DNA from 4 places in the Allobosea sp. GW822-FHT05A11 genome. Region 4 is predicted to be linked to each of the others. Evidence: riboswitches for the same ligand, from Rfam matches in the RefSeq annotation. Region 4 holds a riboswitch; each other region holds the start of a gene.
The links. Region 4 has a riboswitch for cobalamin ahead of AC1RLU_RS23455 (TonB-dependent receptor plug domain-containing protein). Riboswitches for the same ligand answer to the same signal wherever they lie in the genome.
Positions count from the first base shown of each region.

Region 1: it holds a riboswitch for cobalamin, as region 4 does, so the genes downstream of both, AC1RLU_RS08960 (ABC transporter substrate-binding protein) here and AC1RLU_RS23455 (TonB-dependent receptor plug domain-containing protein) in region 4, are expected to answer to the same signal.
Region 2: it holds a riboswitch for cobalamin, as region 4 does, so the genes downstream of both, AC1RLU_RS19350 (ribonucleoside-diphosphate reductase subunit alpha) here and AC1RLU_RS23455 (TonB-dependent receptor plug domain-containing protein) in region 4, are expected to answer to the same signal.
Region 3: it holds a riboswitch for cobalamin, as region 4 does, so the genes downstream of both, AC1RLU_RS22640 (CbtB domain-containing protein) here and AC1RLU_RS23455 (TonB-dependent receptor plug domain-containing protein) in region 4, are expected to answer to the same signal.

Region 1 covers NZ_JBXAMI010000002.1:781,880-786,350, forward strand. Annotated here, with positions in the region: gene AC1RLU_RS08955 (FecCD family ABC transporter permease) at 1-651, opposite strand, end outside; gene AC1RLU_RS08960 (ABC transporter substrate-binding protein) at 648-1,685, opposite strand; cobalamin riboswitch at 1,899-2,110, opposite strand; gene AC1RLU_RS08965 (mandelate racemase/muconate lactonizing enzyme family protein) at 2,146-3,324, opposite strand; gene AC1RLU_RS08970 (M81 family metallopeptidase) at 3,336-4,471, opposite strand, start outside.
Region 2 covers NZ_JBXAMI010000005.1:494,035-498,505, forward strand. Annotated here, with positions in the region: gene AC1RLU_RS19350 (ribonucleoside-diphosphate reductase subunit alpha) at 1-1,902, opposite strand, end outside; cobalamin riboswitch at 2,014-2,215, opposite strand; gene AC1RLU_RS19355 (hypothetical protein) at 2,254-2,763, opposite strand; gene AC1RLU_RS19360 (hypothetical protein) at 2,705-2,926, opposite strand; gene AC1RLU_RS19365 (hypothetical protein) at 3,429-3,554, shown strand; gene AC1RLU_RS19370 (hypothetical protein) at 3,563-3,850, shown strand; gene AC1RLU_RS19375 (DUF1488 family protein) at 3,847-4,116, shown strand.
Region 3 covers NZ_JBXAMI010000007.1:135,310-139,780, forward strand. Annotated here, with positions in the region: gene AC1RLU_RS22625 (TetR/AcrR family transcriptional regulator) at 1-136, opposite strand, end outside; gene cobO (cob(I)yrinic acid a,c-diamide adenosyltransferase) at 400-1,008, opposite strand; gene cobU (bifunctional adenosylcobinamide kinase/adenosylcobinamide-phosphate guanylyltransferase) at 1,008-1,526, opposite strand; cobalamin riboswitch at 1,582-1,766, shown strand; gene AC1RLU_RS22640 (CbtB domain-containing protein) at 1,804-1,980, shown strand; gene AC1RLU_RS22645 (CbtA family protein) at 1,993-2,733, shown strand; gene AC1RLU_RS22650 (DUF1636 family protein) at 2,744-3,133, shown strand; gene cobW (cobalamin biosynthesis protein CobW) at 3,138-4,193, shown strand; gene cobN (cobaltochelatase subunit CobN) at 4,203-4,471, shown strand, end outside.
Region 4 covers NZ_JBXAMI010000007.1:307,835-312,305, reverse strand. Annotated here, with positions in the region: gene AC1RLU_RS23470 (tripartite tricarboxylate transporter permease) at 1-74, shown strand, start outside; gene AC1RLU_RS23465 (GntR family transcriptional regulator) at 71-787, opposite strand; gene AC1RLU_RS23460 (5-formyltetrahydrofolate cyclo-ligase) at 1,049-1,786, shown strand; cobalamin riboswitch at 1,782-1,980, shown strand; gene AC1RLU_RS23455 (TonB-dependent receptor plug domain-containing protein) at 2,103-4,049, shown strand; gene AC1RLU_RS23450 (ABC transporter substrate-binding protein) at 4,046-4,471, shown strand, end outside.

The DNA of each region.
Region 1 (4,471 bases), on a different contig from region 4:
GAAGGCGACGGGTGCCGCCATCCAGAGATCGGGCCAGCGCACGCCGCCGAAATTGCCGAGCAGCCAGAACATCACGCCGCGGGCCTGTTCGGCACTGGCGAGCGTCGTCACGATCGTCGCCGTCGCGGCATTGAAGAGCTGCGAGGTGGCGACGCCGGCGAGGATGACGCGGTCGCTCGCCCCGCCCGCCCCCGCCGCCAGCATGGCGACCACCACGAGCGCAGCGCAGGAGCCGATGAAGGCGCCGGTCGAAACCGACAGCACCGTACCGCCGATGCTGATGCCGAGGATCAGCACCGCGACGGCGCCGGTCGAGGCCCCCGCCGAGATGCCGAGGATATAGGGCTCGGCCAGCGGATTGCGCAGCAGCGCCTGCAGGATCGCACCGGACAGGGCGAGCGCGCCGCCGCAGAGCCCCGCCATTAGCGCGCGGCTCAGGCGATAATCGAAGATCACGCCCTGCTGGATCGCGCTGACGGGCAAGTCGAGATCGAACAACCCGTTGCCGAGCGCCTTCAGGGCCGTGTCCAGCGGGATGCGCATCTCGCCGATCGTGACCGCCAGCGCGACCGAGAAGGTCAGCGCCAGCAGCGAAGCGAGCGCGATGCCGATCCGCGCCGGCCAGTTCGGCCCATGGGCGGCGTGGCTCAACGCGAAAGCCCGAAGCCGGCGATCGCCTTGGCGAGCGTCTCGATGCCGTCGATGGTGTCGAGCCCGGCGCGGGTCGCCCCGACATCCATGATGACGACGCGGTTGTTCCTGACGGCGTCGAGCTTGCTGGCGACCGGGTCGGTCTTCAGGAATTCCAGCTTCTTCTCGATATCGTCGGCCGGGAAGCGGCGGCGATCCATCTTCACGGTGACGATCACGGCCGGATTGGCGGCGGCGATGCTTTCCCAGCCGACCAGCGGCCATTCCTCGTTGGTCGTGATGATGTTGCGGGCGCCGAGCTTGGACAGGATATAAGCGGGCACGCCGTTCTTGCCGGCCATGAAGCCGTCGCCCTTGATGTCCTTGCTGGAGAACCAGACGACGACCGGCACCTCCTGCGCCTTCAGCTTGGCGACCTGCTCGACCGCCTTGTCCTCGCGGGCCTTGAGCTCAGCGACGAGCGTCTCGGCCCGGTCGGCGACATCGAAGATCGCGCCGAATTCGCGGATGTTGCGATAGACCAGCTCCATCGTGAACATCTGCGTACGAACGCCGTCGCCGGCACCGGAATTGTCCTTGCCGACGCAATCGGTCGGCGAGACGTACGTGGGCACCTTCACTTTGGCGAACTGGTCGCGCTTGCCGACGATGCCGTTGGGCCCGACATGCCATTCGAACATCGCGGTGACGAGATCGGGCTCCTGCGCCAGCACCGCCTCGAAGCTCGGATCGTTGTCGGCGAGGCGCTTCACCTTGGCATTGACCGCCTCATAGGGCTTGGCGACCGGCGAGAACCAGACCGCGGTGCCGACGACACGGTCGCCGAGGCCGAGCGCATAGAGGATTTCCGTCTGGGTCTGACCGATCGCGACGACGCGCTTGGGCGCGGCGTTGAAGGTGATCGTCTCGCGGCAGTTCTCCAGCGTCAGCGGGTACTTGGTCGGCGCCGCAGTGGCCGTGCCGATGGCGAGAGCGCCGAACAGCGCGGCGGCCGAGAGGCGGAGCAGGGAATTGAACGGGCGCGCAGCCGGCATCGAGGCCATCCGAAATGTAACAATGTTGCATTTCTGATAGAGTGCGCGGCAGGCAAACGTCAAGCCGCCTTGAGCGGCCTGTGCAGTGGACTTCATGAACATGGACTTCATCGCTCCCCGAGATGACGGCCGGGGGAGCTTTGGGCATGTGGGGCGGACAAGCGGCGCAGGGCCACCATCGACACACAGGCTCCGGAACACCCCGTCCGAAAGACGTCTTCGACGACCGGGGCAGGTCTCCTGGCTCGCGGGTCGATGCCGGTTCCGCCCGGCCTTCCCGGCGCGGCAAGCGCCAGTGGACGATGGACGGAGAGCTCGCCGCTTACAGTTGCGGGGGCAGCCTCGGCTTTGGCACTGGAAGTGCCTCACCGAATTCCCTCTTAGCTCCGGGAGCAACCCGGAGAACCTCGATCGGCGCACACCCTATAAGGGTGCGGCGCGCCGTCAAGCGAACATCGCTTCAGAGGCGCGGCGTGCTGTAGAGCCGCTTGCCGCCGACGGATATCTCGACCTCCTGCAGGTAGCCCCGCAGCGCGGTCGTCGCGACCTCGATGCCGAGGCCGGGAGTATCAGGCGCGGCGACCTGCCCGTTCGTATCGCGCTCCAGGTGATTGGCTGAGATCGCGGTCGCGAGCGGCTTCGGCATGGCCGGATACTCGCAGATCTCGTGCGCAGCGAGACCGGCATAGGGCTGGAGCGAGGCGGAGAGCGCCAGATGCGAGGTGAAGGTGTGATTGACGAAGGTCACGCCCTTGGCGACCGCGTAATCCGCCACGGCCTTGGATGGGCCGATGCCGCCGATGCGCCCGCAATCGATCTGGACATAGCCAATGCCGCCATAGTCAATGAGCTGCCGGGCCATCGACTCGTTATGGGCGCCCTCCCCGCCGGCCAGCCGGACCTTGGGACTGCGTTTGGCAAGACCGCCATAGGCTTCGAGCGCACTGGCATGGAAGGGCTCCTCGAACCAGAGCACGTTGGCCTTCTCCATCGCGGGCAAGCGAGCGGCGGCGCGCTCGACATCCTCGATGAAGATCTGGCCGGTATCGACGAGCAGGATGCCGTCCTGCCCCAGCCCTTCGCGCGCCGCGACGAAATGCTCGGCATCCGCCTCGACGCTGCCGCGACCGATCGGCCCCCAGCCGAACTTGGCGGCGCGGAAGCTGCGCTTGCGAGCATCGCGGGCGCGTTCAAGGGTTTCCTGCGCCGTGTCGCCGAACAGGACCGAGGCATAGGGCGTCTTGGAATGGCTTTTCGCGTAGCCGAGCAGGCGCCAGACCGGCTCGGAACGCATCTTGCCGAGGATGTCCCATAGCGCCATCTCGACGCCGGAGAAGGTGTGCGGCGCCTGGAGCAGGTCCATCGAGTTATAGGCGACGGCTGCGGCGATGCGGGCGATGTCCTGCGGGCTCTCCAAATTCTGGCCCAGCACGGAATCCGCGACCGGGCGGCAGACGCCATGCGACATCGGGCAGATAAAAGCGGCGATGGAGGGCAATGGCGCCGCTTCGCATTCGCCCCAGCCGACATGACCGCCGGCGGCGACCCTGACCAGCAAGGCATCCTGGCTGCCATCGGCCTCGTCGGTAACGACGGGCATGGCGAGATAGAAGAAATCGACGGCCTCGATCCTGGGCACGGGCTTCATCCTCACAGTTCGCAGATCGTGGCGCGCGGGGCGAAGGTGACGCCTTCGTCGAGCGGATAGATCGGCCGGGCGCAGATCGTGTGGCCGAGACTCCGGAGATTGGCGGAGGTCGCGCCGGGTGCGTCGATGTTGAAGTTCCGCGCGCACCACTGGTCGAACATGTGGAACTCGGTGTGCGGCGACTTCACAACGATAAGATCGAAATCGGTGGGGTCGATGCCGTTGGCGTAATACATCGCCCGGTCGAACAGGCTGACCGAGCGGCTCATCACCACTACGGTGACATTGTCCCAGGTCAGCACGGCGGTCGGCCCGGCGCTGAGCGGCGCCTTCATCGTCTCCAGCGCGGCTTCGCCATCGGAGAGCAGCTTGACCTTGGCTTTCACCTGCATCGGCGGGAAGCGCGCGGGATCGATCGAGCCGCCGAGCGTGATCTCGATCGTCGCGCCGACGCCGGCCTTATGGGCAGCGGCGGCGGCAGGCGCATCGACGATCTGGGCCAGCACCCGCTTGTCGTAGCCGGCCTTGCGCAGGGCGGCGAGGATCGCGTTGCTGTCGCCTGAGGCGCCGGACGAGGTGGCGTCGGCCGCGTCAGTGAAGATCACCGGGCCGTCGATGCTGCGGGCCTGGGCAACCGCTCGGTCGAGCGGGACGAGCTTGCCCTGCATGCGGAAGCGCAAGGGCCAGAACTCCTCTGCGAGCCGGATAGCCTCGCGCTCGGCCGTCGCCTTGTCGCCATCGGTGAGGATCAGCACCTGCGAGCAGAGCTCGGGCACGTCGGTGAAGGGGTTTCCGATCATGATACCGGCCGCGAGCGCCCGTCCCTCCTCCTCCAGCCGGCGGCATTCGGCGAGGAGTTCGCCATAGCAGCCGGTCTTGGTGATGAGTTCGTCGCCACGCACCAGCGCGGGAATGACGACGCGGGCGGCGACGGGCTTGATGCCGCCAGCCATCAGCTTCAGCAGGAGTTCGGCGGCGCGGCGCCCGGTATCGGCGAAATCGACATGGGGATAGGTCCAGTAGATCGCGAAACCGTCGACGTTGCGGAGCATGCGGTCGGTCAGGATGCCGTGCAGGTCGAGCGAGATGACGATCGGCATGCCCGGGCCGACGCGCTGGCGCAGCTTCTCCAGCAGGT
Region 2 (4,471 bases), on a different contig from region 4:
CCGCATCGCCGTCTTCACCGTCCGCGCCAGCCGCGCCTGGTCGAGCCCCTCGGCGGTGACATGGGCAACAAGGTTGACCGAGCCGAGATTGCAGACCGCGACTTCGTCGGCCGAGGTGTTCAGCGTGATCTCGGTGCACAGGTTCGAGGAATGCACCACGCCCGCATGCTGCTGCGGCGAGCGCAGGTTGCAGGCATCCTTGAAGGTGATCCAGGGATGGCCGGTCTCGAACAGCATGGTCAGCATGCGCCGCCAGAGATCGACCGCCTTCAACTTCTTATGGACGCGCAGCTCGCCGCGGGCGGCCTTCGCCTCGTAGGCCTCGTAGGCTTCCCGGAACGGCTTGCCATAGAGGTCGTGCAGATCCGGCACCTCGTCCGGCGAGAACAAGGTCCAGTCGCCGCCGGCCTCGACGCGCTGCATGAACAGGTCCGGGATCCAGTTCGCCGTGTTCATGTCGTGGGTGCGGCGGCGGTCGTCGCCGGTGTTCTTGCGGAGATCGAGGAACTCCTCGATGTCGACATGCCAGGTCTCGAGATAGGCGCAGACCGCGCCCTTGCGCTTGCCGCCCTGGTTGACCGCGATGGCGGTATCGTTGGCGACCTTCAGGAAGGGCACGACGCCCTGGCTCTCGCCGTTCGTGCCCTTGATATGGGCCCCGAGGCCGCGCACCGGCGTCCAGTCATTGCCGAGGCCGCCGGAGTATTTGGCCAGCAGCGCATTGTCCTTCACCGCCTTGAAGATGCCTTCGAGGTCGTCGGCGACCGTGGTCAGGAAGCAGGAGGAGAGCTGCGGCCTGAGCGTGCCCGAATTGAACAGGGTCGGCGTCGAGGCCATGAAATCGAAGGACGACAGCAGGTCGTAGAACTCGATCGCCCGCGCCTCGCGATCGATCTCGCGCATCGCCAAGCCCATCGCGACGCGCATGAAGAAGGCCTGCGGCAGCTCGAAGCGGTTGCCCCGGACATGCAGGAAGTACCGGTCGTAGAGCGTCTGGAAGCCGAGATAGTCGAACTGGAGATCGCGCTCGGGTTTCAGAGCCGCCGCGATGCGGGCGATGTCGAAGCGGCCGAGCTCGGGATCGATCAACTCGTTGTCGATACCGGACTTGAGATAAGCGGTGAAGTAGTCGCCGTACCCGGCAGCCATCTCTTCCTGCGTCGCCTGCTCGGCATGGCCATGGACGAAGCTCAGCGCCTCGCGGCGGAGCTTGTCGAGCAGCAGGCGGGCTGACACCTTGGCGTAGTTCGGCTCGCTCTCGATCAGCGTGCGCGCGGCCAGGATCGGAGCCAGCGCCAGTTCGTCCGGCGAGATGCCGTCATAGAGGTTTCGGCGGGTTTCGGCGAGGATCGGCTCGGCCGCGACACCGTCGAGACCGGCGCAGGCCTCGCGCACCACCTTCTCCAGACGGGCAGCGTCAAGTGGGACGAGCGCCCCGTCGGCCAGCTTCATCTGAAGCGACGGCGCCGCAGCGGCAGCGGGCTTCGCCTCGACCTGCGCTCTTGCCCGTTCCTGCGCGCGTTCGGCGCGGTAGAGCACATAGGCGCGGGCGACTTTGTGGTGCTCGCCGCGCATCAGCGCGAGCTCGACCTGATCCTGCACGTCCTCGATATGGAAGGTCCGGCCGGTCGCGGCGCGGCGGGTCAGGCCGGAAACGACCTGCTCGGTCAGCTCGGCGACGACGTCGTGGATGCGGCGGGAAGCAGCGGCGCTCGCGCCCTCGACCGCGAGGAACGCCTTGGTCAGCGCGACCGCTATCTTCGAGGGATCGAAGGGCGTCACCGCGCCGTTGCGGCGGATAAGCTGGTAGCCGGGTTCCGTGGCCGCGGCGCGCGGTGGCGAAACAGCTTCGGTGGCAAGCGGCGTCGGCACGGGCCGCTCGGCTTCAAGAGAAAGAGACATGGCATCAACCCCAAATGTTGGGGGCAAAGGCCAAAGCGGTTGCGTCGAGAAGGCGCGCAGCACCTCACGGCCGCGACCTGCCAAGCGCACCACCGGGACACCCCGCCCGAGGACGTAACAAGGGTCGCGGCAGGTCTCCTGGCTCACGGGTCAGCGCTCTCGTCCCGTCTTCCCAAGGCCTTGCGGTCTCAGTGACTTAATCGTGGACGTGAACTCACCGCTTACAGTTGCGGGGGCAGCGCCGGCTTCGCACCGGCTTCCCTCTTAGCTCTCGATCTTGCGATTCGAGAGACCATCGACCACCAGATTTAGTAGTCAACGCCTTGCAAGTGTCAATCCGTCGTGATGCGGCTACTCAAGTGCCTGTGAAGAACGGGGATCGATATCGCGTGTCGCGGCGCGGTCGCGCTCCCTCCATTCGGCGATGATGTCGCGATCCTGAGCGAGACGAGCGATCTTGTCCGGCGGATGGAGAGGGAAGTGAATGTCCTGCTTTCCTCGGCGGAGCAATCCGCTTCCCGAGATCGGCAACCTCCCGTCCTTGATCCAACGCCGACGTTCCCGGGAAGAGATTTCAAGGACCTCATCGACCACCCGCGGGTGCAGACGCCCCCTCTGAAACTCGTCCACACGTCGGTCCAGGTCGCTCATCCGGCGTCGTATGTTAGCTTCCGGCTCGCTGCCATCGAACACTGCGGAAACCTCATGTTCGTTGGCGACGAGAGAGAGCGGTTTCGCGCTCTCGACCGGCCTCAGCTCCGGCGGAAAAACAGGCCATGGCCTCGCGAGAGGCCTGTCGTTCTCAAGCAACAGCAGATCGTCGATATCGTTCGATGGCTCGCTGTGTGAGATCATCTTCATCTACCGCGACCGTCACCAGTGCAGCCACGATGTAAGCCAATTTGGTTCGTTCTCGCTTATCAAACGCATCAGGAATGGTCGATCTGACTTCGTTCCACGCGGCCTCCAGGGCCGCCTGCGCCCGGGCGAGGTCAACCGGGTCACTCAGCGACGAGAACGGCATGCTCCTTCCTCCGAGGGGGTCTCTCGTCGGGGATTTTATGAAGGCGGAGCTTGCCGGCAATATCAAAAATTAAGGCGGTTCTGTTGCCGAGAGCGGTTGAACGCCTTCGCCTCAATCTCAGATCTGTTCTGAACCGCTGCTCCATGCGTTGAGATAGCGTCGCGCCAGAAGCGGAGGTTGGCGCCATCCTGCGGACCAGACATCCGCGTTCTTGGGAGTGATCTTCAGTTGGAGCCTCATCCCATCTTTGCCGGCGGCACTCGGCACCAGCCTGGATGACAAACTGAGGCATCAAGTGACATGTTCTCGATCAAAAGATCGATCTAGCGCTGACGAAATACGATTATAATCGCCAGATTCGGAATAATATCACACTGAACGACTCCTTGCCTTGTAAGAGCATCTTACGCGCACCATTTTAAGGCAGTCTCGAAACGCATCGGGATTCTACTTCAGAGCATTTGCGCGAAGCGCCCCGATCTGGGCCAAACGGAGCCCAGCCATGACAAATATTTCCGGGCACTGGTTCGGTTATCGCATTTGGGCCGCAGACCGCCATCTGGTTTGGTTCGCACATGGTGGTCTCATCGCCGCGCTCGCACTGGTCTTCGCACTCGTGCTGAAATGATGTCTCCCATGGAACCGCACCGGGAAAAGGCTCGGCTTGCAGCCGCTGGCTATGCTCCAGCGCCGGAGGCGTCGGCAGCGATCTATGGAATGACCGGCATGGGGCTCGTCAGTGTCGGCATGTGGGGAGCGGGCAGATTCTATGACCTGCCTCCGATCCCCCACTTGTCGGTGATCGTTGTCGGTTCGCCGATCGCGTTTCCCGTCGGCATCTGGCTGCGAAAGAAGCGGAAGCGGCGCCATGTCGATGCCTGTCAGGCCGAGCTGGTGCGTCTTGGCGCAGGGTGCAGGTCATGAGCCTCGACTTTCCCAACTCGATCCGGCGTTACGAACCCGGCCGCGGCTGCGTGAGCTTCTGGGGTTCTGAAGCATCGCTGGAAGTCATGTTCCAGATCGAGCTCGATGTTCTGCGAACCTTAAGTCCCGCTGTCATCGACGGAAGCGAGGGTTCGTTCCTGGTCGCATTCGACCTCAATCGCTCAGCCATATTGCAGGCCGCTCGCTCCGCCTATCTGAAGAAGCGCGGGGGCTATCATCGGCTCTCGGCCGACGCCTTCCGCTAGCAAGGGCCGGAGCTTTCGGCCGCACCTAAAGGACTGGCGAGGACAGCGGGTTGGCTCGGCCTGTCTCACGTGGCGACTTAGCGTTTGTCCAGTCATCGTCAATCGCAGGAGCGCGACATCATGAGCGAACGGCGAGAGCTATATCGCAGCCCCACCGGCGACTGCTGGTTTCTGGGGCGGGAGCCGACGAGCGGTGCAGCATTCGTGATCCATCAACCGAACGGTCCAGGAGGGGGCCAGCTGTCGCATGTCGAGTTGGGAGCCTTCCTCGTCTCCGGAAAGTCGGACCGTCCCGAGCAACAGGCCTTGCTCCGCCTCATCGGGACGCTTGTCGATGTGCCTCCCTACGCGAATC
Region 3 (4,471 bases), 170 kb from region 4:
AGACGCCGCTGGCGGAGGCCACCGCGGCGATCGAGGTTTCCTGGAAACCGACCTCCGAGACGATGCCGCGGGCGGCAGCGAGGATGGCTTCCCGCTTCCCGGCCTTGCGCGGTTGTTTCGGTGTCCGTTCAGGCATGCGTACCCTCAAATTGAATTTGAATTCAGATTCAATTTGAGGGCAAGCCCGATCGGCGTCAAGTGGGGATGAGGGCGCCCGGAAGGGCCGGCGGCAAAGACGGTCATGCACCTTTCCCGCCAGGAAGGAGTCCGTCGTCATTGCGAGGAGCGCGAGCTCCGAAGCAATCCAGGGGGACTGGGTGAGAGGGTCGGCCCAGCCCCCTGGATTGCTTCGCTGCGCTCGCAATGACGGGATCGGCGGCCGGCACGAAGACAACTATCCTAGAACTCGATGCCCTCCTGCGCCTTCACGCCGGCAGCAAAATGATGCTTCACCAGCGTCATCTCGGTGACGAGATCGGCTACCTCGATCAGCTCCGGCTTGGCGTTGCGGCCGGTGACGACGATGTGCAGGTCCGGCCGGCGGGCCGCCAGCGTCGTCACGACCTCGGCCAGCGGCAGATAGTCGTAGCGCAGGGCGATGTTGAGCTCGTCGAGCACCAGCAGCCTGATGTCGGGATCGGCCATCAACTCCTTCGCCTTGGCGAAGGCGCGCTCGGCGGCGGCGATGTCGCGGGCCTTGTCCTGCGTCTCCCAGGTGAAGCCCTCGCCCATGCTGTGCCAGCTCACTTGATCGCCGAAGGCCTCCAGCGCCTTGCGCTCGCCGGTCGACCAGGCACCCTTGATGAACTGCACCACACCGATCCGCCAGCCATGGCCGAGCGCCCGCAGGATCAGGCCGAAAGCCGCCGTCGATTTGCCCTTGCCGGGGCCGGTATTGACGATCAGCAGCCCCTTCTCGAGCGTCTTGGAGGCGACCTCGGCGTCCTGTACCGCCTTGCGCTTCTCCATCTTCGCCTTGTGGCGGGCGGCGTCCTCGGTATCCGTCATCATTTCACTCGCATCGGCAATCCGGCGACCATGAAGACCACGCTGGCCGCCCGCGCCGCAAGCGCCTGATGCAGGCGCCCGGCCTCGTCGCGAAAGCGGCGGGCGAGCGCGTTCTCCGGCACGATGCCGAGCCCGACCTCGTTGCCGACCAGGACGAGCGGGGCGGAAACGTGCTCGCAAGCGGCGATCAGAACTTCGCGCGCAGCGGCCGTGTCGCGCTCCGCAAGGATGAGGTTGGTCAGCCAGAGCGTCAGGCAATCGACCAGAACCGGCCGGCCCGCCGGCTGGGCGGCGATCGCCTCGGCTAGGTCGAGCGGCGCATCGACCGTCTGCCAGCCGGCCGGGCGGCGGGCGCGATGCTCGGCGATCCGCGCGCGCATCTCGTCGTCATAAGCTTGGGCGGTGGCGATATAGCTCCAGGGCGCTGGACAGGCCTCGATCAGCGCCTCGGCATGGCGGCTCTTGCCGGAGCGGGCACCGCCAAGGACGAGGGTGAGGTGGGAAATTTCGTTCGGCATCGTGGAAGCAGGGTTCAAAGGACCATCCTGCATTGCACAGCGGCACGGCGAAGGCTAATGATCGTCGCTGACGGTGCCTCCGCGAGGAGGTGAAAAGGGAACGCGGTGCGAGACCGCGGCTGCCCCCGCAACTGTAAGCGGATGTCCTTCGCCATCGGCCACTGGAGCGCTCGCTCCGGGAAGGCGGCGAGGGACGCGAAGTCCGTGAGCCAGGAGACCTGCCGTCAACCCGCAGAGATCCAACCGGCTGCCGGCGGGGCGGCCACGGAGAACGCATATGAACACCGTTTCGGTTTCCACCCCCACACTCAGCGTTTCGGAACGCGTCAAGGCGGTTGCAGCCGCGCTCGTGATCGGCGTCGCGCTGATCTACACGACCGGCTTCGCGGCCTCGACCAATGTCCACAACGCCGCGCACGACACCCGTCACGGCCTCGCCTTTCCCTGCCACTGAGGGAAAGCATCCATGATCACGCGTGTTCTCACGGTCAGCATCCTGGCCGGGCTTCTGGCTGGCTTGATCGTCGCCGCCCTGCAGCATGTCACCACCACCCCGCTGATCCTCAAGGCCGAGACCTATGAGGCGGCGCTGGCGCTGAAAGCGCCGACGCTCGCCGCTTTCGACGGCGAGGCGAAGATCATCCTCGCGCACGGCCCGGCCGGCGACGCCCCCGGCCACGACCATGCCGAATGGAAGCCGCAGGACGGCTTCCAGCGCACCCTCTTCACCGGTGCGGTGACGATCGCGACCGCGATCGGCTTCGCGGCGCTGCTGCTCGCGGGCATGATCGCGGCGGGCGACAGCATCGACCAGCGCAGCGCGCTCGTCTGGGGCGCCTGTGGCTTCCTGGCGTTGGGGCTCGCGCCGGCGATGGGGCTGGCGCCGGAACTGCCGGGGGCAGCCTCAGCCGCGCTGGAGCAACGCCAGCTCTGGTGGCTCTGGACCGCCATCGCCACTGCGGCCGGGCTGTTCCTGTTCCTGCGCTTCGATCAGCCCTGGCTGAAGCTCGTCGCCGTAGTCTTGATCCTGCTCCCGCACGTCGTCGGCGCGCCGCATCCGGCCGCGCCGGAGAGCAAGGTTCCGGCCGAGGTCGCCGCCCATTTCGCGTCGCTCTCGCTCGGCATCCAGGCCGCACTCTGGCTCGTCACCGCCTTCATGGTCGGCGTGCTCTGGCCACGGGCGACCCGCCGGGCCGCCGAAGCCTGAAGGCAAACCAATGTCCGAGGGTGACCTCACGATCCATGTCTGCACGGCCTGCCGCCGCGCCCGCGCCGACCTCCCGGAAGGCTATGACCAGCCGGGTCTGGCACTGGCCGAGCGCCTCGCCGCACAGCTTAAAGCCAAGGGCAGCACGATCCCCGTGCTGCCCGTCGAGTGCCTCTGCGTCTGCAAGCGGCCCTGCACCATCGCGCTCAGCGCCGATGGCAAATGGACCTATCTGATCGGCGATCTCGACACCGATACCCATCTCGACGAAATCGTCGGCGCGGCGGAGGCCTATGCCGCCAGCGCCAATGGCATCGTTCCCTGGAAAGAGCGGCCGCAGTCCTTCCGCAAGGGCGTGGTCGCACGCGTGCCGCCTCTGCCGGCGCGCCAGCAAGGATGACATCATGAACGCTCCGCAGGCCGCCAATCTCGGCAAAACTCCCTGCACCATCATCACCGGCTTCCTCGGCGCCGGTAAGACGACGCTGGTGCGCCATCTCCTGGAGAATGCGCAGGGCAAGAAGCTCGCCGTGCTCGTCAACGAATTCGGCGATCTCGGCTTCGACGGCGAATTCCTCAAGGGCTGCGGCATCGCCGGCTGCAGCGATGAGGACGTGGTCGAATTGCCGAACGGCTGCATCTGCTGCACCGTCGCCGACGATTTCGTGCCGGCGCTGGAAAAGCTCCTGAACCGGCCGAACCCGCCCGAGCACATCCTGATCGAGACCTCCGGCCTCGCCTTGCCGAAGCCGCTCGTCACCGCCTTCAACTGGCCGGCCATCCGCTCGCGCGTCACCGTCGACGGCGTCATCGCCGTGGTCGATGGCCCGGCGGTGGCCGAGGGCCAGTTCGCGGATGATCCGGAGGCGCTCGCGGCGCAGAAGGCGGCCGACGCCTCGGTCGATCACGACAACCCGCTGGAAGAGGTGTTCGAGGACCAGATCCTCTGCGCCGACCTGATCCTGCTCAACAAGAGCGATCTCGTCGACGAAGCCGGCCGCGCGCGGGTCAAGGCCGAGATCGCCGAGCATCTGCCGAAGGCGATCAAGATCGTCGAGACCGCCCATGGCAAGGTCGAGCCGGCGCTGATCGTCGGCCTCGGCGCTGCCGCCGAAAGCGACCTCGCCGCGCGCCCTTCGCATCATGGTGAGGGCGAGCATGATCACGACCATGACGATTTCGACTCGGTTGCCCTGCCGCTGCCGGCCGGCTTGTCGCCGGAAGAGCTGACGGCGCGCGTCGCCAAGGCCGCCGAGGCCGAGGGCGTGCTGCGGCTCAAGGGTTTTTCCGCCGTGCCGGGCAAGCCGATGCGGCTCGTCGTGCAGGGCGTCGGCCGGCGCATCGGTCATCATTTCGACCGGGCCTGGGGTGCGAGCGAGCCGCGCGACGGCCGCCTCACCGTGATCGGGCTCAAGGGCTTCGATCTCAAGGCCGTGGAAGCGGCGCTCGCGGGGGCGTAACATCTGCCGATGCACCTCCTCCCGACCAGCGAGATCAGGCTCGACGACGGCGCGGACGCCGTCGATCTCGCCCTGCCGCCGGGAGATGTGCTCGTTCTGTCCTTCACCGACAGCGACCTCTCGGCGCTGGCGGCAGGTGACGGCAACCTGTCGGTGCGGCTCGCGCCGCTCCGACGCCTGAAGCATCCCCTCTCGGTCGATTTCCTGATCGAGAAGACGGTTGCGCAATGCCGCTTCGTGCTGGTGCGTTGCCTCGGCGGGCTCGATTACTGGCGCTA
Region 4 (4,471 bases):
CCGTGCTCGCGCGCCTGCGCCGACGCGCCAGTGCCGAAGAAGAGCCGGCGACCTCTGCGGGCGGAGCAGGTTAGCGCTTCGCTCCGGTCCGGCGCTTGCCCGGTTTGGTACCGACATTCGCGGCCAGCGCGGCCTGAAGCGCCATGCGCGCGGCGCGGATATGGCGCCGCATCAGGATTTCCGCGAGCTCGCCGTCGCGATGGCTGATCGCCTCGGTGATCCGCATGTGCTCGCGCCAGGCCTCGCGGCCGCGGCCCGGCACGGTCGAATGCAGGCGTCGGCACAGGCGCAGGCGCGGATAGAACTGCTCGCAGAGCAGTTCGGCGAGGATCGGGTTGCCGCTGCCCTTCGCGATCCGGCGGTGGAAATCGGCCTCCGGCTCGTCCTGGAGATAGGCGCCCATCGGGTTGCGCTCGATACCGTCGCGATGCCCCCGGACCAGGGCATCGAGCGCCGCGATCTCGGCTTCGCTCATGCTTTCGGCCGCGAGGCGGGCGGCCATGCCCTCTGTCGCCTCGCGCACGTCGAGCAGGGCGAGGAACTCGGCGGCGCTCGGCTCGGCGACGCGCGCGCCCTGGTTGGCGACATAGGTGACGAGCCCGCGTTCCTGCAGCCGCCGGATGGCTTCGCGGACCGGTGCGCGGCTGACTCCGAAGCGGCGGGCGATGGCCGGTTCGCTCAGTTTCTCGCCGGGCGCGATCTCCCCGGAAATGATGGCCGAGGAGAGATCGTCGTAGAGTTTTACGGTGACGCCCACGCTCGCGGGGGGCGGTGTCTCGGCCAGCATCGAGCGGGTGCCTATCTGCTTCTGATCCCGGCAGCATAGAGCATTTCCGTTTCCGATGGGTACCGGAGGTGCCGGCGAATTCGGTGGCCGTGCGCGGCCTTCATCGAAGGTTGCCATATTCCATCAACCTTGAATTCGGTTGATTGCATGACCTGTCTGCGCAGAATGCTCATGCGCCGCGGCTCCGATGTCCGGACCTTCGCGTAGCCTCGCTCGCGCCGAGGGTGGCTGGCGCGTCGTGGCGACGGAGGCCGGAAACCGATGGGCAAGGGCGACGACGATCTGAATGACTATGCCTCGCCGGCCTGCCTGCTGCATGAGGTCGATCCGGCCTATTCCGGGCTGACGCCACCGTCGCGAAATGTCGGGGAGAACCTGCCCGAGCCGAGCCTGAAGGAATGGCGGCGCTCCGAGCGGGCACGCTTGATCGCAGCCCGCCTGGCGATGTCGGCGCGCACGCGAAACGCGCTCGGGCGCCGGATCGCCGGCTATCTCGACGCGCTGATCGGTGATCCCGCTGGCGTCCTCGTCAGCGGCTACTGGCCGTTCCGTGGTGAACCGGACCTGCGAGACTGGTTCCGAAGCCTGCGCGAGCGCCGCGGTCTGGCTGCCTTGCCGGTCGTAGTCGAGCGCGGCAAGCCCCTGCTGTTCCGGCTCTGGCGCAAGGGCGAGAAGCTGGAGCGCGGCGTCTGGAACATTCCGGTGCCGGCTGCGGGCGAGCCGGTCTTCCCGCGGATCGTCATCGCGCCCCTGGTCGGCTTCGACGCGCAGGGCTACCGGCTGGGCTATGGCGGCGGCTTCTTCGACCGCACGCTCGCCGCCCTGCCGTCCTCCACGATCGCGGTCGGGGTCGGCTACGAGATGGCGGAGATGCCGACGATCCGCCCGCATGGCTTCGACATCCCGATGCACCATATCGTGACGGAAAACGGCATCAGGTCCCACGGCGGAAAGCGGGATCGAGAGCCTCCGTTTGACGCCGGCCCGATCTCCCCATAAGCCTGAGCGCGACGGTTCCCTCACGGGATCAAAAGGGAACGCGGTGCGGGTGGCGAGCCACCCCATGCCGCGGCTGCCCCCGCAACTGTAAGCGGCGAGCCTTTCGCCATACGCCACTGGGGCCTCGGACCTGGGAAGGCGGCGAAAGGCAACGACCCGCGAGCCAGGAGACCTGCCGTCAGCCGTGGTCACACGCGGACACGTTCGGCCGGGGTGCGCCGATCGCTGATTCGACCGTTCGCCGTCTTTCGCACGGCAGATGGGAGATCGCGTTCGCGGTGACGTGCCACTGACGTCAACGCCCGAGGTCTCCATCGTGAAATTCTTCCTTCCGGCCGCCGGACGCGGCCGCCTGCTGCTCTCCATGTCCTGCCTGACCATTGCCGGCGCTGCAGCCCCGGCTTTCGCCCAGAACGCTCCCGCCACGATGGCGCTCGACGAGATCGTCGTCAGCGCCACGGGAACGCCGACGCCTGCCCGCGAAGTCGCGAGCGCCGTCACCGTCATCACCGCCAGGGATATCGAACAGCAGCAGCGCCGCACCTTGCCGCAGGCACTCGCCGCGGTGCCCGGCCTCAACATCGTGCAGACCGGTGGGCCGGGCGGCCTGACCTCGGTTTTCATGCGCGGCACCAATTCCAACCACGTCAAGGTGCTGATCGACGGCATCGAGGCCAACGACCCTTCAGCCCCGAACCGCTCCTTCGATTTCGGCTCTATGCTGACCGAGGATATCGAGCGCATCGAGGTTTTGCGCGGTCCCCAGAGCGGCCTCTACGGTGCTAATGCGCTGGGCGGCGTCATCTCGGTGACCACGAAGCGCGGCGAGGGACCACCGAAGATGACGGCCCGCGTGGAAGGCGGCTCGCATGGCAGCTTCAACCAGTCCCTCGGCTTCAGCGGCGGTGATGCGCGCTTCAACTATGCCTTCAATGCCAGCCATTTCCGGGCCGATGGCACCGAGGTGACGCCGCCGAACCTCGTGCCGCCCGGCCGCCGGACCAATCCGAACATCTTCGACAATTACAGCTATTCCGGCCGCCTCGGCTTTGCGCTCACCGACACGCTGACGCTGAACTGGGTCGGCCGCTATCAGGACGGCCAGCTGCGCTATACCAGCGATGCCGGCTTCCCGAGCACGCCCTCGCCCTATCGCTCCCTGCAGAACTATGCGCAGGCCTTCACCCGTGGCGAGGTCATCTGGGACCCGCTCAGTGGGCGCTTCGTCAACACCTTCGGCGTCTCCTATTCGCGGCAGGACAGGGGGACGCGGACAGCGTCCGCGGTAACCGGCCTGCTCGGCCTGCCCAATCAGAGCCTCGGCGAGCGCACCAAGCTCGACTGGCGCGGCAATCTCGAGATCATCAAGGGCCACAACCTGATCATGGGCCTGCAATATGAGCGCGAGCGTCTGGACACGACGAGCCTCATCGCCTCGAACGGCAACAAGGCCGCCTGGCTCGAATACCAGGGCAATATCGAGGATCGCTATTTCCTGGCGGCCAATATCCGCCGCGACCATGACGACAGCTATGGCGGCCATACGACGTACCGCATCGCGCCGGCCGTCATCATTCCCGGCACGGAAACCAAGCTGAAGGCGAGCTACGGCACCGGTTTCAAGGCGCCGACGCTGAGCGAGCTCTTCATCGATTACCGCCCCGGCTACAACTTCTTCGGCAATCCGAACCTGAAGCCGGAGGAAAGCCGCGGCTGGGATGTCGGCTTCGAGCAGCCGCTCTTCGACAAGCGCCTGCAATTCGGCGCGAGCTGGTTCCAGAACGACATCGACAACCTGATCGTCACCAATGTCACGCGCGATTCCTACGCCAATATCGGCAAGGCCAGAACGAAGGGCATCGAGGCCTTCGCCGCGCTGGAAATCTCGCCCCAGTTCCGCATCCGCGCCGACTACACCTTCACCCTCGCCAAGGACGAGATCGCCCGGCAGGAACTGTTGCGTCGGCCGCGCCACAAGGCGAGCGCGACCGCGACCTGGACGCCGACCGACAGGCTCAGCCTCTCGGCGACGCTGATCCATATCGGCTCCTGGGTCGACGGCAATCGCGACTTCTCGGTCCCGCGCATGCGCGCGAAGGGGGCGACGCTGGTCAACCTCGCCGCTGAGTACAAGGCGACCGACAAGGTGACGGTGTTCGGGCGGGTCGATAACCTCTTCGACAAGCGCTGGGAGAATCCGGTCGGCTTCCTCGTGCCGGGCCTCGGCGTCTTCGGCGGTATCAAGTTGGCCATCGGCGGATGAACCTGCCTCTCGTCCTGCGCCGCCTGTGTGGCGCCTGCCTCCTGCCCATCGCGCTTGCGGGCGCGATGGCATCGGTCTCGCTTGCTGCGGATCGGCCGGCCCGCATCGTCTCGCTCAACATGTGCACGGACGAGCTCGTCCTGCGCCTGGCCGATCCCGATCGCATCGCTTCGGTGACATGGCTGTCGCAGGACCCGCGCAACGCCAACATGGCGGGCGCCGCCCGCCTGATACCGGCCAATCACGGGCTTGCCGAGGAAGTCTTGGGCTTTCACCCCGATCTCGTCGTCGCCGGCGCCTATACGACGCGCGCTACGGTTTCGCTGCTCGGGCAGGTCGGGATCGGCGTCAGGGAATTCGGCGTTCCCCGCAATCTCGCGGAGATGAAGGCGCAGATCACCGAGATGGCCGATGTTCTCGGC